DNA from 2 places in the Pseudomonas sp. P4_B3 genome. Region 2 is predicted to be linked to the other one. Evidence: riboswitches for the same ligand, from Rfam matches in the RefSeq annotation. Region 2 holds a riboswitch; the other holds the start of a gene.

Region 1 (14,462 bases), on a different contig from region 2:
GCGGGTCGGTGGGTTGGCGGTGTTCGATAACACCCTGTGGAGCGGGCGTGTGCTCGAGGCCAGCCCCGAGAGCGCGGACACCCGGGCAATCCAGGCGCTCAACCGAGCGTTGAAAGACGATGTGCGGGTGGATCTGTCGTTGTTGCCGTTGGGTGATGGGCTAACACTCTGTCGCAAACGCTAAGCCTTTGTGGGAGCGAGCCTGCTCGCGAAAGCGGTGTATCAGTCACCAAATTTGTCGACTGACCGTGCGCATTCGCGAGCAGGTCGGATCGCCGCACCGTCGCTCCCACAGGTGATGTATCCCGTTACCTGGCAGCCGAAACCCGCCACACCTTGTTCCCCACGTCATCGGCCACCAGCAGATCGCCTTGCCGGTCGATCACCACGCCCACCGGGCGGCCCATGGCTTGTTCTTTGTCGTTGAGAAAACCGCTGAGCACTTCAATGGGCTTTCCGACAGGTTTGCCTGCGCTGAACGGCACGAAAATCACTTTGTAGCCACTGTGTGGCTTGCGGTTCCACGAGCCGTGCTGACCGATGAATGCCCCTTGGGTGAATGGCGCCGGCAGCTTGCTGTTTTCGGCGAAGGTCAGGCCCAGTGACGCCGTGTGCGGGCCGACGGCGTAGTCCGGGGCAATGGCCTTGGCCACCAGGTCCGGGTTCTGCGGCTCGACACGAACATCGACATGCTGGCCGTAGTAACTGAACGGCCAGCCATAGAACGCGCCGTCTTTCACCGAGGTGATGTAGTCCGGTACCAGATCACCGCCGATTTCATCCCGCTCGTTGACCGCGGTCCACAGTGCGCCACTGTGCGGTTCCCAGGCCATGCCGTTGGGGTTGCGCAGGCCGGAGGCGAAGATCCGGTGCCGGCCGGTGGCACGGTCCACTTCCCAGATCGCTGCGCGACCTTCTTCCTTGTCCATGCCGTTTTCGGCGACGTTGCTGTTGGAACCCACGCTGACGTAGAGCTTGCTGCCGTCCTTGCTGGCGATGACGTTTTTGGTCCAGTGGTGGTTCAGCGGGCCGCCCGGCAGGTCGATCACCTTGATGGCTGGTGACTTGATCTGCGTATCGCCGTTTTCATAATGGAATCGCAGCAGGCTGTCAGTGTCGGCCACGTACAGGTCGTTGCCGACCAGCGTCATGCCGAAAGGGGAATTGAGGTTTTGCAGAAACACCGTGCGGGTTTCCGCGATGCCATCGTGATCCTTGTCCCGCAGCAACGTGATGCGGTTCGGGCTGGGCACGGTAGAGCCGGCACGCCCCATGACTTTCTTCATGACCCAGCCGCGAATGCCATTGCCGTCTTCGGGTTTGGGTGGTGCGGCGGTTTCCGCCACCAGCACATCGCCATTGGGCAGCACATAAAGCCAGCGCGGGTGATCCAGGTCTTCGGCAAAAGCGGCCACTTGAGTGCCCGTGGCGGCGACGGGTTTTGCACCCGGCGGCCAACCGATGGCCGGGGCGATGTTCATGGTCGGGATCAGGGTTTTGTTCGGTTCCGGCAATTGTGGCGATGGACCGGTGCCGTCGGAGACTTGCAGGCGGGAGGTCTCGCCACAAGCGGCGAGCCCTCCGCAGAGTGCGATAACGAGAACGAGCGGGGGCTTGCGCATGCTGGTGTTCCCTATGAATGCCTTGTTCTAATCATAGAGATGCGTTGTCGTCCGATGGTTCAACCCTTAGCCACGTGCTTCCTTGAACAGCACCGCAATGCCGGGGTGATAGTTGCCGGCTTCGTTGCGCAACTTGCGATAGGCGTAAGGGAAGTACCAGGCAACGGCGCAGGTGTGTTCCTTTTGCAGGTCGTCGACCATGTCCTGGAGTTCTTCCGGCGTTGCGCCTTGCTGGGCTTTTTGCGGGGCAACGAACAGGCAGCCGACTTTCAGGTCGCTGGCGTGGCTCAGTCGCTTTGCATCGCTGGTGATGTCGAGCAGGGCCTGGGTCAGGTTGAGGCTGTTGACCCGTGGCCAGCGCTGGCTGGTCTGGATGTACGCGCGGGTTTCGGGCGAGGCGAGGAACAGGTCGGCACGGCTGTTGCGTTCGCCTTCTTCGGTCTGTTTGCGGGTGGGCGTCTGTTGCAGCGTGACCATCTCGGCCATCCAGGCGGCGGCGGACAGCAGCCCGAGGTTGGCCTTTTCGTCGTGCCAGTACGGTGTGTCGCCATCACCGCGGACGGCGTTATAGCGGTCGATGCATTCGAACCAGCGCTCGAGCACCGGGCGCAGGAATTCCAGCTTTGGATTGCTGATGATCATGCCTTGCATGGGTTCACCCTTGTTATTGTGTTGTGGGGTTGTGGCTCTTTGATATCACTGCTTTGGGCGTGGCACAAGATTGACGTCAGTTTATTGATTGATGGCAGATATTCGGTCGATCGCCTCCCGGCTTTAATTGACGCTCCACCCCCAACCCTCTAACCTTCGCGGCTTGTTTCAGGTGCTCTGTGGCTTGGGTCGACAGAGTGAAACAGGGAAGCCGGTGAGTGAGTCCTTCTGTTGGTCGAAGGCCCGCAATTCCGGCGCTGCCCCCGCAACGGTAAATGAGTGAAAACTGTGTGTGATGCCACTGTGTCGATTCGATGCGGGAAGGCGCACAGTCTGGCCTCGCGCCACTCATGAGCCCGGAGACCGGCCTGATTCATCCAGCGGCATCACGGTGGGCGATGCCAGGCTTTTTGCCTTCTATTCTTGTGCCTGCCCGCCGTTATTCCTGCCTCAACGGAGAGCTCCCCCATGACTGATACCCCCGATCGTGACGAACGCCACCTGGCGCGCATGCAGCGCAAAAAAGCCGTGATCGACGAGCGCATCGCCAATTCCCCGAACGAATGCGGCCTGCTGCTGGTGTTGACCGGCAACGGCAAGGGCAAGAGCAGTTCGGCCTTCGGCATGCTTGCCCGCGCCATGGGGCACGGCATGCAGTGCGGCGTGGTGCAGTTCATCAAGGGCCGCAACAGCACCGGCGAAGAGCTGTTCTTCCGGCGCTTTCCCGAGCAGGTGCGCTTTCATGTGATGGGCGAAGGCTTTACCTGGGAAACCCAGGATCGTCAGCGCGACATCGCCGCCGCCGAAGCCGCCTGGGCGGTGTCGCAGCAACTGCTGCGCAATCCGTCCATCGGTCTGGTGGTGCTGGATGAGCTGAACATTGCCCTCAAGCACGGCTACCTCGATCTCGATCAGGTGCTCAGCGACTTGCAGGCCCGACCACCGATGCAACACGTGGTAGTCACCGGGCGTGCCGCCAAGCCGGAAATGATCGAGATGGCCGACACCGTCACCGAAATGGGCATGATCAAGCACGCCTTCCAGGCCGGGATCAAAGCGCAGAAAGGCGTCGAATTGTGAGTCAGCCTCGACTCTGTCCGGCGGTACTGATTGCCGCGCCGGCTTCCGGCCAGGGCAAGACCACCGTCACCGCGGCGCTGGCCCGATTGCATCGCAATCAGGGGCGCAAGGTCCGCGTGTTCAAGTGCGGCCCCGACTTTCTCGATCCGATGATCCTCGAGCGCGCCAGCGGTGCGCCGGTGTATCAGCTGGACATGTGGATGGTTGGTGAGCAAGAAAGTCGCCGGCTGCTGTGGGAAGCCGCTGCTGAAGCCGACCTGATCCTGATCGAAGGCGTCATGGGGCTGTTCGACGGTACGCCGTCGAGCGCCGATCTGGCGCGGCATTTCGGTGTGCCGGTGCTGGGTGTGATCGATGGCACGGCCATGGCCCAGACCTTTGGCGCCCTGGCCCTGGGGCTGGCGCGTTATCAGCCGGACTTGCCGTTCGCCGGGGTGCTGGCCAATCGTGTCGGTACGCTGCGCCACGCGCAACTGCTCGAAGGCAGCCTGACTGAAGGTTTGCGCTGGTACGGCGCGCTGTCCCGGGAAACCGGGATCGAATTGCCGAGCCGGCACCTGGGGCTGGTGCAGGCCAGTGAGCTGAACGATCTCGACCTGCGCCTCGATGCGGCCGCCGATGCACTGGCCAGTAGTTGCGAGGTTGCGCTGCCGCCGGCGGTCGAGTTCGCCGCCCCTGATGTCATTGCAGCCGAACCGCTGCTGGCCGGTGTACGCATTGCCGTCGCCCGCGATGAAGCCTTTGCGTTCACCTACGGCGCGAGCCTGGATCTGCTGCGGGCGATGGGCGCCGAGTTGTCGTTCTTCTCGCCGATCCGCGACCGTGCGTTGCCGGAGTCGGACAGCCTGTATCTGCCCGGTGGTTACCCGGAACTGCACCATGTTGGGTTGGCGCAAAACACCGCGATGCTCGACGCGATCCGTGCCCACCACCGGGCAGGCAAACCGTTGCTCGCCGAGTGTGGCGGCATGCTGTATCTGCTCGATTCCCTGACCGATGTCGAGGGCACTCGCGCCGAACTGGTTGGCTTGCTGGCCGGTGATGCGGTCATGCAAAAGCGTCTGGCCGCGCTGGCGTTGCAAGCGGTGGAACTGCCGGAAGGTTCGCTGCGCGGGCACACCTATCACCATTCGCTGACCACCACTGAACTGGCGCCGATTGCCCGTGGCTTGAGCCCTAACGGCGGACGCGGAGCGGAGGCGGTCTACCGTGAAGGGCGGATGACCGCCTCTTATGTGCACTTTTATTTTCCGTCGAACCCCTCGGCGATTGCCGCATTGTTTGCGCCTGACCTTGAAGCCGCTTTCGCTGCGATGCGGCGATCCGACAAGCCAGCTCCTACAATGGATCAGCTAGCCCCTGTAGGAGCTGCCTTGCCAGCGAAACGGCCATGACGGACGACGCATTTTCCGAAGCCGAACGCGCAGCGGTCTATCGCGCCATCGCCGAACGGCGCGACATGCGCCACTTCAGCGGCGGCACCGTCGAGCCCGAATTGCTGCTGCGCCTGCTCGAGGCCGCACATCAGGCACCGAGTGTCGGCCTGATGCAGCCCTGGCGCTTCATCCGCATCAGCGATCGTGCCTTGCGCGGACAAATCCAGGCCTTGGTGGAAGAAGAACGCGTCCGCACCGCCGAAGCCCTCGGCGAGCGCAGCGACGAGTTCATGAAGCTCAAGGTGGAAGGCATCAACGATTGCGCCGAGGTACTGGTCGCCGCACTGATGGACGACCGCGAGCAGCATATCTTCGGCCGCCGCACCTTGCCGGAAATGGACATGGCCTCGCTGTCCTGTGCGATCCAGAACCTGTGGCTGGCATCCCGCGCCGAAGGGCTGGGCATGGGCTGGGTGTCGCTGTTCGAACCACAGGCACTGGCGGACCTGTTGAGGCTGCCACCGGGAGCCAAACCGCTGGCGGTGCTGTGCCTTGGGCCGGTGAAGGAGTTCTATCCGGCACCGATGCTGGTGCTAGAAGGCTGGGCGCAGGCGCGTCCGCTACATGAATTGCTGTATGAAAACTATTGGGGAGTGAGTCAATGAGTGTGGCGTTGTTGAGTGTCGCTGCGGTTGCGCTGGATGCGCTGCTGGGCGAACCCAAACGCTGGCATCCGCTGGTGGCGTTCGGCCGTTTTGCCGACCGCATCGAGCAACGCTTCAATGGCGGCGGTCGCGGCTGGCGCAGTCATGGCGTCACCGCGTGGGTGATCGCCGTGTTGCCGCTGACGCTGTTGGTCACGGCATTGTCCTGGGCGCCTTATGTCGGCTGGATCATCGAGATTCTCGCGCTCTATTGCGCCCTCGGCATGCGCAGCCTCGGTGAGCACGTCACGCCTGTGGCCAAGGCATTGCGCGGCGATGATCTTGATGAAGCGCGCAAACGTGTGAGTTATCTGGTCAGCCGTAAAACCAGTGATCTGGATAAAACCGAAGTCGCCCGTGCCGCTACCGAGTCGGTACTGGAAAACGGCAGCGACGCAGTGTTCGCGGCGTTGTTCTGGTTTGCCGTGGCGGGTGCGCCGGGCGTGGTGCTCTATCGCCTGAGCAATACGCTGGATGCGATGTGGGGTTATCGCAATGAGCGCTTCGAACGGTTCGGCTGGGCGGCGGCGAAGGTCGACGACGTGCTCAATTACATTCCTGCGCGCCTGGTGGCACTGACTTACGCGCTGCTGGGCAAAACCCGGCTGGCGTTGAAATGCTGGCGCACCCAGGGCCCGACCTGGGACAGCCCGAACGCCGGCCCGGTGATGGCGGCAGGGGCGGGCGCCCTTGGCGTCGAGTTGGGCGGGGCGGCGATTTATCATGGCGAACTGCATCAGCGTCCGCAGTTGGGCGAAGGCGTGCCGGCGGATGCCGACTCCATTGACCGGGGCTGGCAATTGGTCCAGCGCGGGGTATGGTTATGGCTGCTGATTCTCTGCCTGGGGGCCGAATTTTATGCTTGAACACGGGGGGCGATTGCGCAAGGCGGCGCTCGAATACGGCATAGATGAAGCCGACTGGCTGGATCTGTCCACGGGCCTTGCGCCCTGGCCGTTTCCTGTGCCGGATATTCCGCTGCGGGCCTGGGCCCGTTTGCCGGAAGCGGACGATGGTCTGGAGCAAGCCGCCTGTGATTACTACGGCACCTTGCAGGCTTTGCCGGTGGCCGGCTCGCAAATGGCAATCCAGCTGCTGCCGCGATTGCGTCGGGCGGGCAAGGTCGGCGTGCTGTCGCCGTGTTATGCCGAGCACGCTGAAGCGTGGCGTCGTAACGGCTACATCGTGCGTGAAGTGCTGGTGCACGAAGTCGACTTCTTTATCGACAGTTTCGATGTGCTGGTGGTGGTCAATCCGAATAACCCCACAGGCTTGAGCCTGACGCCCAGTCGCCTCCTCGACTGGCACGCGCGGCTGGCCCAGCGCGGTGGCTGGCTGGTGGTGGACGAAGCGTTCATGGATAACACGCCGCATCTGAGCCTGGCTCCGTATGCCCATCAAGTCGGGTTGATCGTCCTGCGCTCCTTCGGGAAGTTTTTCGGCCTGGCCGGAGTGCGCCTGGGGTTTGTGCTGGCCGAGCGCAAGTTGCTCAAGTTGCTGGCTGAACAAGTGGGGCCGTGGGCCGTGAGCGGGGCAACCCGGGTAGTGGGTCAGGCCTGCCTGCGCGATACCGAAGGGCAGACGCGGCAACGGGTGCGCGCGGATGAGGCCAGCGAGCGCCTTGCGTCGTTGCTGGAACAACAGGGGTTCCAGCCTCAGGGCGGTTGTGCGCTGTTCCAGTGGCTGATCACCGAGCGCGCCGAAGAGCTGCATGAGTTCATGGCCCGGCGCGGCATTCTCCTGCGATTGTTCACGCACAACAGCAGCCTGCGATTCGGCTTGCCCGGTGACGAAATCGCCTGGGTACGACTGGCGCGGGCGTTCGACGATTTCGCCAAGGAAAACCAATGACCACGCTGATGGTGCAGGGCACTACATCGGACGCCGGTAAAAGCACGCTGGTAACCGCGCTGTGCCGTTGGGTCACACGTCAGGGCATAAGGGTGGTGCCGTTCAAGCCGCAGAACATGGCACTCAACAGTGCGGTGACCGCCGACGGTGGCGAGATCGGCCGCGCCCAGGCGGTACAGGCCCAGGCCGCGCACCTTGAACCGCACACCGACATGAACCCGGTGTTGCTCAAGCCCAACAGTGACACCGGTGCCCAGGTGATTATCCATGGCCGCGCTGTCACGACCATGAATGCCGTCGCCTATCACGACTACAAAACCATCGCCATGCAAGCGGTGCTGGCCTCCCACGAGCGCTTGAGCGCGGCGTATCCGCTGGTGATGGTCGAGGGCGCGGGCTCGCCGGCGGAAATCAATCTGCGGGCCGGCGACATCGCCAACATGGGTTTCGCCGAAGCGGTGGATTGCCCGGTGCTGCTGATCGCCGATATCAATCGCGGCGGGGTTTTCGCCCACCTGGTAGGCACCCTCGAACTGCTGTCGCCGAGCGAACAGGCGCGGGTCAAAGGCTTCGTGATCAATCGTTTTCGTGGCGACATCGCGTTGCTGCAACCCGGTCTCGACTGGCTCGAAGAGCGCACCGGCAAACCGGTGATCGGCGTGCTGCCGTACGTGATGGACCTGCACCTGGAGGCCGAGGACGGCATCGATCAACGCCAGACCGACAAAGCCGAGCAGGTGCTGAAGGTGGTGGTGCCGGTGCTGCCGCGCATCAGCAATCACACCGATTTCGATCCGCTGCGCCTGCATCCGCAAGTGGACCTGCAATTCATTGGCCCCGGCCAGGCGATTCCGCCTGCCGACCTGATCATTCTTCCTGGCTCGAAAAGTGTGCGCAGCGACCTCGCGTACCTGCGGGCCAACGGCTGGGACACCGCCATCGCCCGGCATCTGCGTTACGGCGGGAAACTGCTGGGAATTTGTGGCGGCCTGCAAATGCTCGGTGAGCAAGTGCATGACCCGCTGGGTCTCGAAGGTGCGCCGGGTTCCAGTGCCGGTTTGGGGCTGCTGGCGTTCCAGACTCTGCTCGAACAAGAGAAGCAGTTGCGCAATGTGCGTGGTCGCCTGGCGCTGGAAGATGCGCCCGTTGCGGGTTATGAAATTCATGCTGGCGTGACCACCGGACCGGCCCTGGAACATGCCGCCGTGCATCTGGATGACGGCCGCTGTGATGGTGCGCAAAGTGCTGACGGGCAGATTTTCGGCACCTACCTGCACGGGCTGTTCGAATCGCCGGCGGCGTGCAGTGCGCTGCTGCGCTGGGCGGGTTTGCAGGAGGTGCAGGACGTGGATTACCACGGCTTGCGCGAACGTGATATCGAGCGGCTGGCGGATCTGGTGGAGAAGCATTTGGATACCGGGCTGTTGCGGAAACTCTGTGGGGTATGAGGTGACTGTCATGGCCCCTTCGCGGGCAAGTCGGACCGCCGCATCGCCGCTCCTACAGGGTTATGAGGTGTACCCAATATTTATGATCGACGCAGGTCAACTGTAGGAGCGGGCTTGCCCGCGAAGGGGCCAGTCGCCTCACCGAAGATTTCAAGGAAACAACCATGCTCCAACTGATCCTCGGCGGTGCCCGCTCCGGCAAGAGTCGTCTGGCTGAAAAACTCGCCATCGACAGCGCTCTGGCCGTCACATACATCGCCACCAGCCAGCCACTCGATGGAGAAATGAGCGAGCGGGTGGCCCATCATCGCGCCCGTCGTCCTGCCGAATGGGCATTGATCGAAGAGCCGGTGGAGCTGGCCCGGGTGCTGCGCGAATCCGCCCGCGCCGACCGCTGCCTGCTGGTGGATTGCCTGACCCTGTGGCTGACCAACCTGCTGATGCTCGACGATGCCGAGCGCTTGCAAGCCGAGCGTGATGCCTTGCTGGACTGCCTGGCGTTGTTGCCGGGTGAAATCATTTTTGTCAGCAACGAGACCGGAATGGGTGTCGTGCCGCTGGGCGAATTGACTCGCCGCTATGTCGATGCAGCCGGTTGGCTGCATCAAGCTCTGGCTGAGCGTTGTCAGCGTGTCGTCCTGACCGTCGCCGGCCTGCCTCTGACTCTGAAAGGAACTGCGTTATGACTCAATCCTGGTGGCTGAACCCGTGCAAGCCGGTCGATACCCAAGCGGTCGAACAGGCCCAGGCGCGGCAACAGCAACTGACCAAACCGGCCGGCTCCCTCGGCCAGCTGGAAGCGGTGGCGGTGCAACTGGCGGGATTGCAGGGGCGGGTCAAGCCGAGTCTGGAGCAGGTGTGGATTGCGATTTTTGCCGGCGACCATGGTGTGGTCGCTGAGGGGGTGTCGGCGTTTCCCCAGGAAGTGACCGGGCAGATGCTGCTCAACTTCGTCAGCGGTGGTGCGGCGATCAGTGTACTGGCGCGGCAGTTGGGCGCTTCCCTTGAGGTGGTGGACCTCGGCACGGTGACGCCGTCGCTGAACCTGCCGGGCGTGCGGCACCTGAATGTCGGCCCAGGCACGGCGAATTTTGTCCAGGGGCCGGCCATGACCCAGGCCCAGGGGAAACTCGCCTTGCAGGCCGGTCGTGACAGCGTGCAGCGGGCAATGTCCACCGGTGCGCAGTTGTTTATCGGTGGCGAAATGGGCATCGGCAACACCACCGCCGCCAGCGCCCTGGCGTGTGCGCTGCTCGATTGCCCGGTGGGCCATTTGACCGGGCCAGGCACCGGGCTCAACGCAGAAGGTGTCAGCCACAAAGCCCAAGTGATCGAACGCGCCTTGGCATTGCATGGTGCGCAGCGTGGCGATGCCTTGCAGACCCTGTTCAACCTCGGCGGTTTTGAGATCGCCGCGCTGGTCGGTGCCTATCTCGCCTGTGCTCAGGAGGGTGTCGCGGTGCTGGTGGACGGCTTTATTTGCAGTGTCGCGGCGCTGGTTGCGGTGCGCTTGAATCCTGATTGCCGTCAGTGGCTGTTGTTCGGCCATCGCGGCGCCGAGCCGGGGCATCGTCATGTGCTGGAAACCCTGAAGGCGCAACCCTTGCTCGATCTCGGCCTGCGTCTGGGTGAAGGCAGTGGCGCGGCATTGGCTGTGCCGCTGCTGCGCCTGGCGTGCGACCTGCACGGGCAGATGGCGACCTTCGCCGAAGCCGCCGTGGCAGATCGTCCGGCATGACCTTGCGCGTGGATCTGTTGCGGCACGGTGAAACCGAACTCGGCGGCGGCCTGCGCGGCAGTATCGATGATGCATTGACCGATACGGGCTGGGCGCAGATGCGCGCCGCGGTGGTCGGGCAAGGGCCATGGGATCGGCTGGTCAGTTCACCCTTGCAACGTTGTGCGCGGTTTGCCGAGGAACTCGGTGCGCAATCGGGTGTGCCGGTGCACCTGGATAAAGACCTGCAAGAGTTGCATTTCGGCGCCTGGGAAGGGCAGAGCGCGGCGGCGTTGATGGAAACCGACGCGCAGGCTCTGGGTTTGTTCTGGGCCGATCCATATTTGTTCACGCCGCCTCAGGGTGAACCGGTAGCAGATTTTTCGGCGCGGGTGCTGGCAGCGCTGGAGCGTTTGCACGCGACCTGTGCCGGTGAGCGCATTTTACTGATCAGCCACGGTGGAGTGATGCGCCTGTTGCTGGCAAAAGCCCGGGGGCTGCCGCGAGAGCAACTGCTCAACGTTGAGGTCGGGCATGGCGCACTGTTTTCGCTGACGCTGGAGTCCGTCGGCGTGTTGAAGGAAGTGCTCTGACCATGCTGCCATTCTGGATAGCCCTGCAATTTCTCAGCAGCCTGCCGATTCGCCTGCCCGGCATGCCTGAGCCCCGGGATCTGGGGCGGTCGCTGCTGTTTTATCCGCTGGTGGGATTACTGTTTGGCGCGATTTTGTGGGTATTCAACTGGCTGCTGCTGGGCACGCCGACGTTGCTGCACGCGGCGCTGTTGCTGAGCGTTTGGGTGCTGCTCAGTGGAGGGTTGCATCTGGATGGCCTGGCGGACAGCGCCGATGCCTGGCTCGGCGGTTTTGGCGACCGTGAGCGTACGCTGACCATCATGAAAGACCCGCGCAGCGGGCCGATCGCGGTGGTGACGTTGGTGCTGGTGTTGTTGCTCAAGTTCACCGCGCTGCTGGCGTTGATCGAGCAATCGCATTCGCTGGCATTGATCATCGTGCCGTTGATAGGGCGCAGCGCCTTGCTCGGCCTGTTCCTGACCACACCGTATGTGCGCGCCGGTGGCTTGGGTCAGGCGCTGGCCGATCATCTACCGCGTTCGACGGGCAAGCAGGTATTGGCGGTCAGCGCACTGGCTTGTGTGCTGATTGCCGGCGTCAGTGGTGTGCTGGCGCTGGTGCTGGCAGCGCTGGGGTTTGTCTGGTTGCGCCAGGTGATGCTGCGGCGCCTGGGCGGCACGACGGGTGACACGGCGGGTGCGATGCTGGAGTTGCTGGAATTTGCAGTGCTGGTAGGCTTGGCGCTGTTCTGACTGTTACTCCGGTTCTGTAACTTGATTTAACCGATTCGCGGGTATATACACGCACCATGCTCGATTCCCAATGTTTATGCATCAACCTGCGTCGCGCCGCCCGTGGCGTCAGCAGGCATTATGACGGCGCTCTCGACGGCTTCGGGATCAACGTTGCGCAGTATTCTTTGCTGTGCAACCTGCAACGCCTGGATCAGCCGAGCATCTCAACCCTGGCCGAGGCCATGGGGCTGGATCGCAGCACCTTGGGGCGCAACTTGCGGGTGCTGGAGGGTGATGGCCTGGTGACGCTGGTCGAGGGCGAGGACATGCGCAACCGCATCGTCCTGCTGACCGAGGCCGGGGCAGAGCGCCTCAAGGCCGCCTTGCCGGCCTGGGAGGCCGCGCAGCAGCGTTTGATCGATCGCCTGGGGGCCGAGAAGCGCGAAATCTTACTGAAGCTGCTGGATGAACTGGCATGATGCCGGTTTTTTCGATTATAAGCGGGTATATACCCGCTACCGGAGAACAACAATGACATCGATGTGGCGTACATGCGGCTGGGTTCTGTTGGGGAGTGCGCTGATCCTTGCGTTGTCTCTGGGCGTTCGACATGGCTTTGGGCTGTTTCTGGCTCCGATGAGCGCCGAGTTCGGCTGGGGTCGGGAAGTCTTTGCCTTCGCCATCGCCCTGCAGAACCTGATCTGGGGCCTTGCCCAGCCATTCACCGGCGCGCTGGCCGACCGCTTCGGCGCAGCGAAAGTGGTGCTGATCGGTGGCGTCCTGTACGCAGCGGGTCTGATGTGCATGGGGCTCTCCGACTCGGCGGTGACCCTGTCGCTGAGTGCCGGCCTGCTGATCGGCATCGGACTGTCCGGTACGTCGTTCTCGGTGATTCTGGGTGTAGTCGGCCGCGCGGTGCCACCGGAAAAACGCAGCATGGGCATGGGGATCGCCAGTGCTGCCGGTTCGTTCGGCCAGTTCGCGATGTTGCCCGGCACCCTCGGTTTGATCGGATGGCTTGGCTGGTCCGCGGCACTGCTGGTGCTGGGCTTGCTGGTGGCGCTGATCGTGCCGCTGGTGAGCATGCTCAAGGACAAGCCGCTGCCTGTCCTGGGGCACGAACAAACCCTTGGCGAAGCGCTGCGCGAAGCCTGCTCCCACTCCGGATTCTGGCTGCTGGCGTTCGGCTTTTTTGTGTGCGGATTCCAGGTGGTGTTCATCGGTGTGCACTTGCCGGCCTATCTGGTGGATCAACATCTTCCGGCGACGGTCGGCACCACGGTGCTGGCGCTGATCGGCCTGTTCAACATATTCGGCACCTATACCGCTGGATGGCTCGGCGGGCGCATGTCCAAGCCGCGGTTGCTCACCGGTTTGTACTTGCTGCGGGCGGTGGTCATTGCGTTGTTCCTGTGGGCGCCGGTGACAACCACCACGGCCTACCTATTCGGCATGGCCATGGGCTTTTTGTGGCTGTCGACGGTGCCGTTGACCAACGGCACCGTGGCGACCTTGTTTGGTGTGCGAAACCTGTCCATGCTCGGCGGGATTGTTTTCCTGTTTCACCAGCTCGGTTCGTTCCTGGGCGGCTGGTTGGGTGGCGTGGTGTACGACCGTACCGGCAGCTATGACTTGATCTGGCAGGTCGCGATTCTCTTGAGCCTGTTGGCCGCCGCCCTGAACTGGCCGGTGCGTGAACGGCCGGTGGCGCGCCTGCAAACACAAATGAGTGCGATATGAACAGTCTCTGGCCTCGTATCACGATTTGCGCTGTCTGCGCCTTGCTGCTTGCCCTGACATGGTGGGGCTGGCATCAGGGCGGGCTGGCGCTTTTGCAGTTGGGCATGGGGACTTGCTAGCGGGATGGCGGGGCGAGTAACGTCGAATCCTGACGAATTCTCAAGGGTGTCCCGACATGCTGATGCGCTGCCTGGCAGTTCCCGCGTTACTGGTCGCGTTTACCGGGTTGGCTCACGCGGCAGGTTGCCCGGATCTTTTGCAAGGCTCGTTGCCCAAGTTGCGTGCCAAGGAATCCATCGATTTGTGCCAGCGCTTCGCCGGTAAACCGTTGGTGGTGGTCAATACCGCAAGCTTCTGTGGCTTTGCTCCGCAGTTCAAAGGCCTTGAGGCGCTGAACCAGCGCTTCAAGGGGCAAGGGCTGGAGGTGATTGGCGTTCCGTCCAATGACTTCAAACAGGAGTCCAGGGACGGTGCCGAAACCGCCAAGGTCTGCTACGTCAACTATGGCGTGACCTTCACCATGACCGAACCGCAAAAGGTTCGTGGCGACGATGCGACGCACTTGTTCCAAGTCCTCGCCCGTCAAACCAGCGCGCCGAAGTGGAATTTCTACAAGTATGTGGTGGATCGCCAGGGCAAGGTGATCGCCAGTTTCTCCAGCCTGACCAGGCCGGATGATCCCGAGTTCATCGCCGCGGTGGAAAAAGCCCTGGCTTCACCGCCGCTCGTTTCGACCCCCTGACCTGCAGGAGCGAGCTTGCTCGCGAAAACCTCAAGGCGTCTCGTACATCCTGAAAGCACGCGTCATCGTTCGCGTCCATCGCGAGCATTCGAGCGTCGACCGGCTGCTCCTGCAAATGAAAAGCCCCGCCTCCGTGAGGAGAGCGGGGCTTTTTTGATTCCGATGGCGAGCGGTTCAGGCTCGCCGGGAATCATCAGAAGCGGTAGGTCGCACCGACACCGA
Region 2 (14,462 bases):
CGCCGACCACGGCGGAGAGGGGAAAGTGCGGGGTGTCGATCATCGTTTTATCTCGGTCATGGTCGGTTCACGGACGCCTCAATCCCTGTAGGAGCGAGCTTGCTCGCGAAGTGGCAATTACATTCAACATCATCGTTGGCTGACAAATTGCCTTCGCGGGCAAGCCCGCTCCTACAGGATTTGCGGTGATTAGCCGTCTTCTTCTATATCCAGCAACAAGTTTTCCAGCGCCTCGCGGTACTCGCCGGGCTCCTTCCACATCCCCCGTTGTTGCGCCTCGAGCATGCGCTCGGTCATGTCGCGCAAGGCATGGGGATTGTGTTCGCGAACAAAATCCCGGGTGTCCGGATCGAGCAAATAGGCATCGGCCAGCAACGCGTACTGGTGATCGTCGATCAACTGCGTGGTGGCATCGAAGGCGAACAGGTTGTCGACTGTCGCGGCCATTTCGAACGCACCTTTGTAGCCGTGACGCTTAACGCCTTCGAGCCACTTCGGATTGGCCGCCCGGGAACGGATCACCCGGTTCAGCTCTTCCTTCAAGGTGCGAATCTTCGGCAGGTCCGGCTGGCTGTGGTCGCCATGATAGCTGGCCGCGGCCTCGCCCTTCAGGCTTTCCACCGCCGCGAGCATGCCGCCCTGGAACTGGTAGTAATCGTTGGAGTCGAGCAAGTCGTGCTCGCGGTTATCCTGGTTTTGCAGCACCGCCTGTACCTGGCTCAAGCGCTGGCTGAACTGTTCGCGGGCGGCGGTGCCCTCGTCGGAACCGCCGTAAGCGTAGCCGCCCCAGTTGAGGTAAACCTCGGCCAGGTCCTCGCGGGTTTGCCACAGACGACCGTCGATGGCGCCCTGCACACCCGCGCCGTAGGCACCGGGTTTGGCCCCGAAAATCCGCCAGCCGGCCTGACGTCGCGCAGCGTCTTCATCGAGCCCCGATTGCAGCAAGGCTACACGCTCGGCGCGTACCTTGGCCGCCAACGGATTGAGGTCGTCCGGCTCATCGAGGTCGGCGACCGCTTGCACCGCCGCGTCGAACAAGCGAATCAGATTGGCAAAGGCATCACGGAAGAAACCGGACACACGCAAGGTCACGTCCACCCTCGGACGATCGAGCAAACTCAGCGGCAGAATCTCGAAATCATCGACCCGCTGGCTGCCGGTCGCCCAGACTGGACGCACGCCCATCAGCGCCATGGCCTGGGCGATGTCATCGCCGCCGGTGCGCATGGTCGCGGTGCCCCACACCGACAGACCGAGCTGGCGCAAATGATCGCCGTGGTCTTGCAGGTGGCGCTCGAGAATCAGGTTGGCCGACTGGAACCCGATGCGCCACGCCGTGGTGGTCGGCAGGTTGCGCACGTCCACCGAATAGAAGTTGCGCCCGGTGGGCAGTACGTCCAGGCGACCACGACTCGGCGCGCCGCTGGGACCGGCCGGGACGAAGCGACCGCTCAGGGCATCGAGCAAGCCGCGCATTTCTGCGGGGCCGCAGGCGTCCAGACGCGGGGCAATGACGTCACGCAAACCATCGATAATGGCTTGTACCTCGATCCAGTCCGCCTCCTGTAGGAGCGACGGTGCGGCGTTCCGACCTGCTCGCGATGGTGTGTCAGTTGACATCAATGTGGCTGACACACCATCGCGAGCAGGCTCGCTCCTACAGGGGTCTTGTATGGTATTCAGGGTTTGTGAGATCAGTTGTGTAGCGAACAGCTCAAGACGTTCACGGGTATCGCCTGTGGTACGCCAGAGTTCGTCGCCGAGCACTTGCAGTTGTTCAGGTCGCGGCCCAGTCCACGGCTCGGCCAAGGCGCAATCGAGCGGATCGAACCCTAGTCCGAAGGCCTTGGCCAGTGCCCGCAGCAGACTCGACTGCGCACCGCGGCCATCGCCCCGTGGAATGCGCAACAACGCCAGCAAGGTATCGATACGCAAACGCCCGGTGGGCGATTCGCCGAACACATGCAGGCCATCGCGGATCTGCGACTCTTTCAAGTCGCACAGATAAGTGTCGAGTCGCGGCAACCAGATCGCTGCATCGGCATCGCTGTCGAGCTGCTCGTCCAGCTGCAGTTCACGGTCGATGTGGGTGTCGCGCACCAGTTGCAGGATGTCGCGCTGCAACTCGCGGGCGCGGCGCGGATCGAGCAACTGCGCTTCGTAATACTCGTCGGCCAACAGTTCGAGGTTACGCAGTGGGCCGTAGGTTTCGGCGCGGGTCAGCGGTGGCATCAAGTGATCGATGATCACCGCCTGGGTGCGCCGCTTGGCCTGGGCGCCCTCGCCCGGGTCATTGACGATGAACGGATAGATGTTCGGCAGCGGCCCGAGCAGTGCATCCGGCCAGCAATTTTCCGAGAGCCCCACGCCTTTGCCTGGCAGCCATTCGAGGTTGCCGTGCTTGCCGACGTGGATCACGCCGTGGGCGCCGTAGGTGTTGCGCAGCCAGAAGTAAAACGCCAGGTAACCGTGGGGCGGGACCAGGTCCGGGTCGTGATACACCGCGCTCGGGTCGACCTGATAACCCCGCGCCGGTTGAATGCCGACGAAGGTCAGGCCCAAGCGCAGGCCGGCGATCATCATCCGTCCGCTGCGGCACATCGGGTCGCTCTCCGGCGCGCCCCAACGTTCGAGCACCGCCGCGCGGTTGGCTTCGGGCAGTGCATTGAACATCGCCAGATAATCATCCATGCCCAGGCTTTGCTGGCACGGACGCAGGTCGAGGGTCTCGAGATCGTTGCTGACGCCACCCAGCAACTGCTGGATCAGCGCGGTGCCGCTGTCCGGTAACTCAGCCGGCAACGGATAACCTTCGGCATGCAGCGCCCGCAGAATGTTCAGCGCCGCCGCCGGGGTGTCGAGGCCGACGCCATTGCCGATGCGGCCGTCGCGGGTCGGATAATTGGCGAGAATCAAGGCAATGCGTTTTTCAGCATTGGGCACCCGCGCCAGATCGACCCAGCGCCGCGCCAGTTCGGCAACGAAATCCATGCGTTCCGGTTGTGGCCGATAGCAGACCACATCCGACTGACTGCGCTCACTGCGCCACGCCAGGTCCTTGAAGCTGATCGGACGGCTGATGATACGCCCGTCCAGTTCCGGCAAGGCGATGTGCATCGCCAGGTCGCGAGGGCCAAGCCCTTGTTCACTGGCACGCCAACCCGGCTCGTTGTCCTGGGCGCAAATCGCCTGGATCACCGGAATATCGCGACGGAACGGCCGCAGGTGCGGCGCTTCGGGACTGGACTGGGCGAAACCGGTGGTGTTCAGGATCACCGAGACGCTGGCCTCGTCCAGCCAGTCCTCGACCATGGAAAGGCAAGCTGGCTCTTTAAGACTGGCCAGCGCAATCGGCAATGGATTCAACCCCGCCGCCTGTAAACGCTGGCAAAAAACATCAATGAAAGCGGTGTTCGCCGCCTGCAAATGCGAGCGGTAAAACAGCACTGCCGCCACCGGTTGATCGGCGTGCCAGTCGGCTTGCCAGTCGCTCAGTGCGGCAGAATGTTGGTGCGGATGGTAAATCGCCGTGCGCGGCAGGGTTTGCGGCTCGCCCCAGGTGTAATCACGGGCCAGCCAGCGGTTGGCCAGACAGCGGAAGAAATCCAGGGCGTTACCCCTGCCACCCTGACGCAGAAACTGCCAGAGCCGGTCGCGATCCTCGGCACCGACGGTGCTCAGGTCACTGAGCTCCGGGTCCGGACGATCATCGCCCGGCACCAGAATCACCTGCACGCCGCGCTGCGACAGTTCGACCAGGCGCTCGATGCCGTAACGCCAATAGGCGATGCCGCCGTGCAGTGAAATCAGGATCACCCTGGCGTGACGCAGCACTTCATCGACGTACAAATCGACCGAGGCATGGTTCTGCACCAGCATCGGGTTGGCCAGGCGCACGCTCGGATAATCTTCGGGCAATTGCTGCGCCGCTTCGGCGAGCAGCGCCAGGCTGGAATCGCCGCTGCACAGGACCACCAGCTCGGCAGGGGTTTGTCCAAGGTCGGCAATGTTGTCATCCGACACGAAACCGCCGGGTTGGGTCCTGAGCAGGTGCATGGCTTACACGCTGAGCGCGGCGCGCAATTGCGCTTCGAGCACGGCGGCGTCCAGTTCCTGGCCGATCAGCACCAGGCGGGTTACGCGTGCTTCTTCGGCGCCCCACTGGCGGTCGAAGTGCTTGTCGAAACGCGTGCCCACGCCCTGGATCAGCAGGCGCATCGGTTTGTTCGGGATCGCGGCAAAACCCTTGACCCGCAGGATGCCGTGCTGGACCACCAATTGGGTCAGCGCATCCAGCAGCAAGCTTTCGTCGGCTTGCGGCAGTTCGATGGAGATCGAATCGAAGGCGTCGTGATCGTGGTCGTCATGATCATCGTCACCATCGTGATGATGGTCGTGGTGGCTGTGACGACTGTCGATGTGTTCTTCGGAGCCGGCACCCAGGCCGATCAGCACGCCCAGTGGCAGGCGACCGCTGCTGGCTTCAATGATTTTCACCGCTGGCGGCAATTCCTCGGCGACTTCCAGGCGCACGCGGGCCAGGTCCGCCGGGTTGATCAGGTCGGCTTTGTTGAGAATCACCAGGTCGGCGCTGGCCAGTTGGTCGGCGAACAGTTCGTGCAGCGGCGATTCGTGGTCCAGGTTCGGGTCGAGTTTGCGCTGGGCGTCGACCTGATCCGGGAAGGCGGCGAAGGTGCCGGCGGCCACGGCCGGGCTGTCGACCACGGTGATTACCGCATCCACCGTGCAGGCGCTGCGGATTTCCGGCCACTGGAAGGCTTGCACCAGCGGCTTGGGCAGGGCCAGGCCGGACGTTTCAATGAGGATATGGTCGAGATCGCCGCGACGGGCCACCAGTTCGCGCATCACCGGGAAGAATTCTTCCTGGACGGTGCAGCACAGGCAGCCGTTGGCCAGCTCATAGACACGGCCGTTGGCTTCTTCTTCGGTGCAACCGATGGAGCATTGCTTGAGGATTTCGCCGTCAATGCCCAACTCACCGAATTCGTTGACGATCACCGCGATGCGGCGACCCTGGGCGTTGTCGAGCATGTGCCGCAGCAGCGTGGTTTTACCCGAGCCGAGAAAGCCGGTGACGATGGTGACGGGGAGTTTGGCCAGTGTTTTCATCGGATGCCCTATGGCTAAGGTGGCGGGCATACGGGACGACGACCGGCAACGCGGGCGCGCGTGCCTGAAGAGTTCGCCACCGGATCACCCCGCCCGGTTGAAAGTGAGAATCTGTGACGAGGCAGGTCTCCTGGCTGACGGTGTGCCGGCCTTGAGCCTGGCATTCGCTGCGCCTTCCCGCCGGCCTCATGGATTGAGTCAGCAGTGGCGTGGCAACGAACATCACCGTTCACAGTTGCGGGGGCAGCCGCGGCATCGACCGCGTTCCCTTCTTAGCTTCGACAAACGCCGAAGAACCTCGAAAGCGCAAGGCTACGCATGGTGGGAAGACCGGTCAATCACTGTAGGAGCTGCCGAAGGCTTCGATCCTTTGATTTTGCTTTTAAAAACAAGATCAAAAGATCGTCCGAACGCGGCCCGAGCCTTCGGCAGCTCCTACAAAGAGCCGGGCATCATTCAGCTTCAAGTGAGAACCCTTGCCAATTGACGCCCAACCCCCGCCCATGCTCTCCTACGCACCTTGTTACGGGTGCCCTTCACAGGGTGAAACGGGAAACCGGTGAATCATGTGCTTTACTCTAAAGCCATGTCAGTCCGGTGCTGCCCCCGCAACGGTAAGCGAGCGAAGCGTCAGATCCACTGTGCCAATACGGCATGGGAAGGTGATGCTTTCAGGTTCAGGCCCAAGCCTTTGCCCCTCGTGAGCCCGGAGACCGGCCCGCAACACAAAGTGACCAGCACGGTCACTGAACCAACAAACCCGCGGTGGGCGGGCGCTGTTTGAAACCTTGCGCGCCTGGTCGTGCGGTTTTTTGCATGCGCTCTTAATCCCCGCTGACAGACCAGAGGGAAACGCCATGTCGATCATCAGCAGCGCCGAACACACATCCGCGAGCACCACCTCAACCCTGACCCAACGTCTGACCGTCGCCGTCTGTGCGTCGATCCTTGGCGCGTGCCTTGTGTATTTTGCCGGTTTCTCGCACATCGAAGCGGTGCACAACGCCGCCCACGATACCCGTCACAGCTCCGCGTTCCCGTGCCATTGAGAGCTGTCGTCATGATCAAGCGTATTGCGCAAACCGCAGGTTTCACCGGGTTGCTGGCCGCCCTGTTGCTAACCCTGCTGCAAACCTTCTGGGTCGCTCCGCTGATTTTGCAGGCCGAGACCTACGAAAAATCCGAGCCGGCCGCTGTTGAAATGCATGAACACGCCGACGGTGCGATGGCTGCCCACACTCACGATGCGCAAGCCTGGGAGCCGGAAGACGGCTGGCAGCGCGTGCTGTCGACCACCGGCGGCAACCTGGTGGTAGCGGTCGGTTTCGCCCTGATGCTCGCCGGCCTGTACACCTTGCGTGCGCCGACCAAAACCTCCCAGGGCCTGCTCTGGGGCCTGGCCGGTTATGCGACGTTCGTGCTCGCGCCGACGCTCGGCCTGCCACCTGAATTGCCCGGCACTGCCGCCGCCGATCTGGCACAACGGCAACTGTGGTGGATTGGCACCGCTGCTTCCACTGCCGTCGGTATCGCCCTGATCGTATTCAGCCGTCACTGGCTGATGAAAGTCCTCGGCGCAGCGATTCTCGCCGTCCCCCATGTGATTGGCGCGCCGCAACCGGAAGTGCATTCGATGCTCGCTCCGGAGGCACTGGAAGCCCAGTTCAAAATCGCTTCGCAACTGACCAACGTGGCGTTCTGGCTGGCCCTGGGCCTGATCAGCGCCTGGTTGTTCCGTCGCAAAAGCGATGGTCAATACCACGCATGACGGATATCAGCACAGCGCCGACCCTGGTGGTCGGCCTGGGCTGCCAGCGCGGCTGCCCCGTCAGCACGTTGCTGGCGCTGCTCGATCAGGCACTGGAGGCGCACCAGATTGCTCGTCATGAAATCAAGGCCCTGGCCAGCATCGACTCGAAGCGCGACGAACCTGCGTTAATCGAACTGGCTCAGCAGCTTGGCCTGGAATTGATGTATTTCAGCAGTGAACAACTGGCCGCTTATGAACCGCAACTCAGTCATCAATCGCAAATAGCGTTTGAACGCACCGGTTGCTACGGCGTGGCGGAAAGCGCCGCACTGGCCCTGGCGGAACAACTGGCCCAGGCCCCGGCAAAACTGCTGATTCCACGACAAAAATACGCCCAGGCAACCCTGGCATTGGCCGGCGCGGCATAAAAAACCCGATAATCCCCACCGTTGATCATGAACACTCTTCATCTGAAGCCCTGTTCAGCCCCTTTTTTCCCCACAGGAACCGACGATGACCGTCTACTTCATTGGCGCAGGTCCCGGCGACCCCGAACTGATTACCGTCAAGGGCCAGCGGCTGATTCGCAGTTGTCCGGTGATCATTTATGCCGGTTCCCTGGTACCGGCCGCCGTACTGGAAGGTCACTGTGCCGAACAGGTGGTCAACAGCGCCGAACTGCACCTGGAACAGATCATCGACCTGATCAGGACCGCCCACGCCAACGGTCAGGATGTTGCCCGGGTGCACTCCGGCGATCCGAGTCTTTATGGCGCCATTGGCGAGCAGATTCGCTATCTGCGCGAGTTGGGAATTGCGTTCGAAATCGTCCCAGGCGTGACGGCCACAGCCGCTTGCGCTGCGCTTTTGGGTGCGGAGCTGACGCTGCCGGACGTTTCGCAGAGCGTGATTCTGACGCGCTACGCCGACAAGACCACCATGCCACCCGGAGAGGAGTTCTCCAGCCTCGCGCAACACGGCGCGACCATGGCGATTCACTTGGGGGTCAATCACCTGGCGAAGATCGTTGAGGAACTGCTGCCCCATTACGGCGCCGATTGCCCGATTGCGGTGGTCCACCGCGCGAGCTGGCCGGATCAGGATTGGGTGATGGGAACACTCGAGGATATTGCCGGGAAGGTTGAAGCCAAGGGCTTTCGCCGTACGGCGTTGATTCTGGTGGGTCGGGTGCTGGGCAGCGACCACTTCAGCGAGTCATCGCTGTATCGCGCGGGGCATGCGCATCTCTATCGCCCTTAAAATCAAAAGATCGTCCGAAGGCTCGGGCCGCGTTCGGACGATCTTTTAAGCTTCGCCCATAAAAAACGGCGCTCACGGGGCGCCGTTTTTTGATTTCGCAGCGAACACCTTAGTAGTAGGCGTTTTCTTTCTGCGTGTGGTCGGTCACGTCGCGAACGCCTTTGAGCTCCGGGATGCGCTCGAGCAAAGTGCGCTCGATGCCTTCCTTCAGCGTCACGTCGGCCTGGCCGCAGCCCTGGCAACCACCGCCGAACTGCAGGACGGCGATGCCGTCTTCGACCACGTCGATCAGGCTGACCTGACCGCCGTGGCTGGCCAGCCCCGGGTTGATCTCGGTTTGCAGGTAGTAGTTGATGCGCTCGTTGACCGGGCTGTCGGCATTGACCATCGGTACTTTGGCGTTTGGCGCCTTGATGGTCAGCTGGCCGCCCATGCGGTCGGTGGCGTAGTCGACAACCGCATCGTCCAGGAAGGCTTCGCTGAAGTGGTCGATGTACGCGGTGAAGCTTTTGAGCCCCAGCGCGGTGTCTTCGGGTTTTTCTTCGCCCGGCTTGCAGTAGGCAATGCAGGTTTCGGCGTACTGGGTGCCAGGCTGGGTGATGAAGACGCGGATGCCGATGCCCGGGGTGTTCTGCTTGGACAGCAGATCAGCCAGATAATCGTGGGCGGCGTCAGTGATGGTAATAGCGGTCATGGAAACTCCTCGCAGGCTTGGGCGCAGTTTACGCCAATCAACGCGCCGGACAAAGTCCTAGTATTTTTGTCGGGAAAGATTCTTCGATGCTCTGTAGGAGCTGGCTTGCCAGCGAAGGCGCCAGATCAGTCGACATTTGTGTTGAATGTCGTGGCCTCTTCGCTGGCAAGCCAGCTCCTACAGGGTGGTGGTGGTTCAGAGGTTCTCGTAACGGTTCATGTCCAGCACGCCCTCTTCCACCGGATCGGTTTCGTGGATGTAGCGGCTCAGGTCATGGAAATAAGCCCAGAATTGCGGATGACTGCGGCGTATTCCCCAACGTTCGACGATTTTCTCGAAGCTGTCGGTATCCTTGGCGCTTTCCATCGCATCCACAAACGCCGGCACTTGCCCGGCCGGGATGTTGAACATGAAGTTCGGATAGCTGCTGAGTACACCCGGGAAAATCGTCAGAGTGTCGAGCCCCGGCTGATAGCGCAGCGATTCGCCAAGCAGGAATGCGACGTTGCTGTGGGCACGGTTGCGCAGCAGGCTATAGACCTCACGCTTGCCGCTACGGGTTTCGATGCGCAGCAGGGTCGCTTCCGGCAGTTGATCAATCACTTTCAACCCGGCCGCCGGACGCGAAGTCAGGCGGCTTAGCGTCTGTTCGGCACTTTGCAGGTCCGGATCAATGTTCGGCCGCGAGCAGTAGGCGCCGTCGCAGCGGTTGATCGGGTCGGGTCTGGCATTGAGATCGCCGTAACGGGCCAGCAACTGCATGGCAAAGTCGCGCTTGGGATCCTGCGGATTGAGATTCAGCGCAGTCGGCTTGTCATCGTCGATGGACTCGTAGTCCAGCCACATCTTGAATTTTCCACTGTTCTGATACCAGTCGTCGAGGTAGCCATCCCGGGAATCGGCAGGCATCAGGCGCAGGAAATTCTGCTCGGCACCGTTGCGGATCAGGTCGAAATACAGCCGCGTCTGGGCCTGGTGGGACACATTGCCGAACACATCGAAGTTCACTGCCAGTTGATAGTAGGTGCGCTCCAGTAGCGGATAGTCGAACAGCCAAATGGTTTGCGGCACGTCGCCGATCAGGCCTTTGGTCACCGAAGCACTGTCGAAATGGCGGAAGATGCTCAGCAGCGCATTGTCGTTGCCCGCCCACAGGGTCGACCAGCTTGGCGCCGGCAGGTCGGCGTAGCTGTCCCGGCGCAAGGCTTCATATTCATTACGTTTGTCGCGGTAGTCGTGCCACAGGCTGAGGACACTGCCGACGTCGTCGTTCTGCCCCGGCATCGCCAGCAACGGCGTGGCCTGCCCGCGATAGTTCGGATCGGTGACATACAGGTCGTGCTCGGGCGCCTGGAACAGCGCCCAGAAATTATCGCGGATCACGTCCGTGGCGATCTGCCCGCGACACACCGGGCCGCGGATAAACGTGCGCACAAAGTACTCGGCGTTATCGAGCATGAACTGATAGCGCGCCTGGGCCGGGATCGCTTCGAAGGTGGCAAACGGGTTGGCCCGGCTCTGCGGCCCGTAGCCCGGCAATGCGTCGACCTGCCAGTTGCCGCTGTAGAACAGGCTCTTGACCCGCGCCAGCTTCGCCGCACTCAGCGCATAGGTGATGTGGGTCTTGTGCACGATCACGCCCTGCACAGGCCACAAGCGATAGTAAAACTGCGTGCCCGGATCATCGTTCGGGCGACGGGTGTTGATCAGGTCGATCGGCTGGCCGGTCGGGGTGCGCGAACGCACCCACTGGAAGAAATGTCCAGGCTCGCCATCCTTGAAGTAGAGATGGGCGAGGAACCAGTGCTCGAACAGCCAGCGCCCCACCAGGCTTTCCCGGGCTCCCGGGGAATTGAGCAGGTTTTCCCATTGCACCACCTCCAAGGCTTCCCTGGCGCTGGGCGCCAGCGCCTGCTGATCGATCGGCGCGCCTGCCGCCAGCCAGCGTTGCAGCGTCTGGTACTGCTGGTCAGTCAGGCCGGTCACTGCCAGTGGCATGCCTTCTTTCGGGTGCGAAGCGGCGTAGCCGTCGAACTCCGCGGGCATGGCACACATGTTTTCCCGGTTCAGGCCCAGGACGATGTCTTCCGGCAGCTTGGCGCTGGGCTGCAATGGGGTTTTGTGGCCAAGTTCCAGCATCCGCGCCATCAGTGCGGCCTGGCTGCCCCGGGCATCGAGCACCGAATAGAAGCCCTTTTGCTGCCAGGCCTGTTTGCCGGAGGCGTCATAGAACAGTCGGGTCGGCGCAACGGCCTGGCGGCGGTCACCGTCGTAGACCGGGATTTTCGTCGCGCCCCGTGCCGCGCCCTCGCCGCTGCCCAGGTTGAGCTGACAGGCGGCGTCGTTGCAGGCGTGGCAGGCCACGCACTTTTCAGTGAAGATCGGTTGAATGTCGCGGCTGTATGAAATGACAGAAGAAATCGCCGGACTTTGCGCCACAGCGCCCCAGCTTAAAAACAAAAACAATGTGCTGATGACGAAGCGATACGACATGTCCCTGGTCCTGAATCCTGGAAAAACGCCGCGATTCTACCGGTCTGTCATCCTTGCCAACATGAACGATATTCATGCAAATTCGAGTCTTGCTCCAAAAGCGCACAGGTTTGCTATCATCCCGGCCCTTCGTCATGGTCTTACCGAGTAGTCCAAATGTCCGATCGCAGCGTTCGCCTTCAAGCTCTCAAGCACGCCCTCAAAGAGCGCATCCTGATTCTCGATGGCGGTATGGGCACGATGATCCAGAGCTACAAGCTCGAAGAGCAGGATTACCGTGGCAAACGCTTCGCTGACTGGCCGAGCGATGTCAAAGGCAACAACGACCTGTTGGTACTGACTCGCCCGGATGTGATTGGCGGCATTGAAAAAGCCTACCTGGACGCCGGCGCCGACATTCTGGAAACCAACACCTTCAACGCCACCCAGATCTCTCTGGCTGACTATGGCATGCAAGGCCTGGCGTATGAGTTAAACGTAGAAGGCGCACGCCTGGCGCGCAAGGTCGCCGACGCCAAGACCCTGGAAACCCCGGACAAGCCGCGCTTCGTTGCCGGCGTGCTCGGTCCTACAAGTCGCACCTGCTCGTTGTCCCCGGACGTGAACAACCCCGGCTACCGCAACGTGACCTTCGATGAACTGGTGGAGAACTACACCGAATCCACCAAAGGCCTGATCGAAGGCGGCGCCGACCTGATCCTGATCGAAACCATTTTCGACACCCTGAACGCCAAGGCGGCGATCTTCGCCGTCCAGGGCGTGTTCGAGGAGTTGGGCATTGAGTTGCCGATCATGATTTCCGGCACCATCACCGACGCCTCGGGCCGCACCCTGTCGGGCCAGACCACCGAAGCGTTCTGGAACTCCGTGGCCCACGCCAAGCCGATTTCCGTCGGTTTGAACTGCGCCCTCGGCGCCCGCGAATTGCGCCCGTACCTCGAAGAGCTGTCGAACAAGGCCAACACCCACGTTTCCGCGCACCCGAACGCCGGCCTGCCGAACGAATTCGGCGAGTACGACGAATTGCCGTCGGAAACCGCCAAGGTCATCGAAGAATTCGCCCAGAGCGGCTTCCTCAACATCGTCGGCGGTTGCTGCGGCACCACGCCGGGCCACATCGAAGCCATCGCCAAGGCCGTGGCCGGTTATGCGCCGCGCGAGATTCCGGACATTCCCAAGGCGTGCCGCCTCTCGGGCCTTGAGCCGTTCACCATCGATCGCAGCTCGCTGTTCGTCAACGTCGGCGAGCGCACCAATATCACCGGCTCCGCCAAGTTCGCCCGCCTGATCCGCGAAGACAACTACACCGAAGCCCTGGAAGTCGCCCTGCAGCAGGTCGAAGCCGGCGCCCAGGTGATCGACATCAACATGGACGAAGGGATGCTCGATTCGAAGAAGGCCATGGTGACCTTCCTCAATCTGATCGCCGGCGAACCGGACATCTCCCGCGTCCCGATCATGATCGACTCCTCGAAGTGGGAAGTGATCGAAGCCGGCCTCAAGTGCATCCAGGGCAAGGGCATCGTCAACTCGATCAGCATGAAAGAAGGCGTCGAGCAGTTCATCCATCACGCCAAGCTGTGCAAGCGCTACGGCGCCGCCGTGGTGGTGATGGCCTTCGACGAAGCCGGCCAGGCCGACACCGAAGCGCGCAAGAAGGAAATCTGCAAACGCTCCTACGACATTCTGGTCAACGAAGTCGGCTTCCCGCCGGAAGACATCATTTTCGACCCGAACATCTTCGCCGTGGCCACCGGCATCGAAGAACACAACAACTATGCTGTGGACTTCATCAACGCCTGTGCCTACATCCGTGACGAACTGCCGTACGCCCTGACCTCCGGCGGCGTGTCCAACGTGTCGTTCTCGTTCCGTGGCAACAACCCGGTGCGCGAGGCGATTCACTCGGTGTTCCTGCTGTATGCGATCCGTAACGGCCTGACCATGGGTATCGTCAACGCCGGCCAACTGGAGATCTACGACCAGATCCCGGTGGAGCTGCGCGACGCCGTGGAAGACGTGATCCTCAACCGCACCCCGGAAGGCACCGACGCCCTCCTCGCCATCGCCGACAAGTACAAGGGCGACGGCAGCGTCAAGGAAGCCGAGACCGAAGAGTGGCGCAACTGGGACGTCAACAAGCGTCTGGAGCATGCGCTGGTCAAAGGCATCACCACCCACATCGTTGAAGACACCGAAGAATCACGCCTGTCCTTCAGCCGCCCGATCGAAGTGATCGAAGGCCCGTTGATGGCCGGCATGAACATCGTCGGCGACCTGTTCGGCGCCGGTAAAATGTTCCTGCCTCAGGTGGTGAAATCCGCTCGGGTGATGAAGCAGGCCGTGGCGCATCTGATCCCGTTCATCGAACTGGAAAAAGGCGACAAGCCGCAGGCCAAGGGCAAGATCCTGATGGCGACCGTGAAAGGCGACGTGCACGACATCGGCAAGAACATCGTTGGCGTAGTGCTGGGTTGCAACGGCTATGACATCGTCGACCTCGGCGTGATGGTCCCGGCGGAAAAAATCCTGCAAGTGGCCAAGGAACAGAAGTGCGACATCATCGGCCTGTCCGGCCTGATCACCCCGTCGCTGGATGAAATGGTCCACGTCGCCCGCGAAATGCAGCGTCAGGACTTCCACCTGCCGTTGATGATCGGTGGCGCGACCACCTCCAAGGCGCACACGGCGGTGAAGATCGAGCCGAAGTACAGCAACGACGCGGTGATCTACGTCACCGACGCCTCCCGCGCCGTGGGCGTGGCGACCCAGTTGCTGTCCAAGGAACTCAAGGCCGGCTTCGTCGAGAAAACCCGCCTGGACTACATTGAGGTTCGCGAGCGCACTGCCAACCGCAGCGCCCGCACCGAACGCCTGAGCTACGGCGCGGCCGTCGCCAAGAAGCCGCAATTCGACTGGGCGAGCTACACACCGGTCAAACCGACTTTCACCGGTACGCGGGTGCTGGACAACATCGACCTCAACGTTCTGGCCGAATACATCGACTGGACGCCGTTTTTCATATCCTGGGACCTGGCCGGCAAGTTCCCGCGCATCCTCCAGGACGAAGTGGTCGGTGAAGCTGCCACCTCGCTGTACAAAGATGCCCGGGAAATGCTCACCAAACTGATCGAC

Evidence for each region. A riboswitch is a leader RNA that binds a small molecule or an ion and turns the genes downstream of it on or off. The one in region 2 is predicted to bind cobalamin.
Region 1: another riboswitch for cobalamin. It lies ahead of cobO (cob(I)yrinic acid a,c-diamide adenosyltransferase); the one in region 2 lies ahead of cobW (cobalamin biosynthesis protein CobW).

What each region holds. Positions count from the first base shown of each region.
Region 1 is NZ_JBFUHR010000023.1:39,904-54,365, reverse strand. Features, by position in the region: gene AC1DWG_RS24540 (class I SAM-dependent methyltransferase) at 1-184, shown strand, start outside; gene AC1DWG_RS24535 (PQQ-dependent sugar dehydrogenase) at 309-1,622, opposite strand; gene AC1DWG_RS24530 (hypothetical protein) at 1,689-2,273, opposite strand; cobalamin riboswitch at 2,427-2,659, shown strand; gene cobO (cob(I)yrinic acid a,c-diamide adenosyltransferase) at 2,742-3,353, shown strand; gene AC1DWG_RS24520 (cobyrinate a,c-diamide synthase) at 3,350-4,747, shown strand; gene bluB (5,6-dimethylbenzimidazole synthase) at 4,744-5,394, shown strand; gene cbiB (adenosylcobinamide-phosphate synthase CbiB) at 5,391-6,299, shown strand; gene cobD (threonine-phosphate decarboxylase CobD) at 6,292-7,284, shown strand; gene AC1DWG_RS24500 (cobyric acid synthase) at 7,281-8,732, shown strand; gene cobU (bifunctional adenosylcobinamide kinase/adenosylcobinamide-phosphate guanylyltransferase) at 8,897-9,418, shown strand; gene cobT (nicotinate-nucleotide--dimethylbenzimidazole phosphoribosyltransferase) at 9,415-10,470, shown strand; gene cobC (alpha-ribazole phosphatase family protein) at 10,467-11,042, shown strand; gene AC1DWG_RS24480 (adenosylcobinamide-GDP ribazoletransferase) at 11,045-11,776, shown strand; gene AC1DWG_RS24475 (MarR family winged helix-turn-helix transcriptional regulator) at 11,833-12,237, shown strand; gene AC1DWG_RS24470 (MFS transporter) at 12,290-13,498, shown strand; gene AC1DWG_RS24465 (glutathione peroxidase) at 13,674-14,240, shown strand; gene AC1DWG_RS24460 (OmpP1/FadL family transporter) at 14,434-14,462, opposite strand, start outside.
Region 2 is NZ_JBFUHR010000021.1:4,780-19,241, reverse strand. Features, by position in the region: gene AC1DWG_RS23375 (magnesium chelatase ATPase subunit I) at 1-43, opposite strand, end outside; gene cobN (cobaltochelatase subunit CobN) at 190-4,056, opposite strand; gene cobW (cobalamin biosynthesis protein CobW) at 4,060-5,130, opposite strand; cobalamin riboswitch at 5,234-5,446, opposite strand; cobalamin riboswitch at 5,641-5,866, shown strand; gene AC1DWG_RS23360 (CbtB domain-containing protein) at 5,988-6,179, shown strand; gene AC1DWG_RS23355 (CbtA family protein) at 6,191-6,898, shown strand; gene AC1DWG_RS23350 (cobalamin biosynthesis protein) at 6,895-7,308, shown strand; gene cobM (precorrin-4 C(11)-methyltransferase) at 7,394-8,140, shown strand; gene nfuA (Fe-S biogenesis protein NfuA) at 8,250-8,834, opposite strand; gene AC1DWG_RS23335 (fatty acid cis/trans isomerase) at 9,030-11,327, opposite strand; gene metH (methionine synthase) at 11,484-14,462, shown strand, end outside.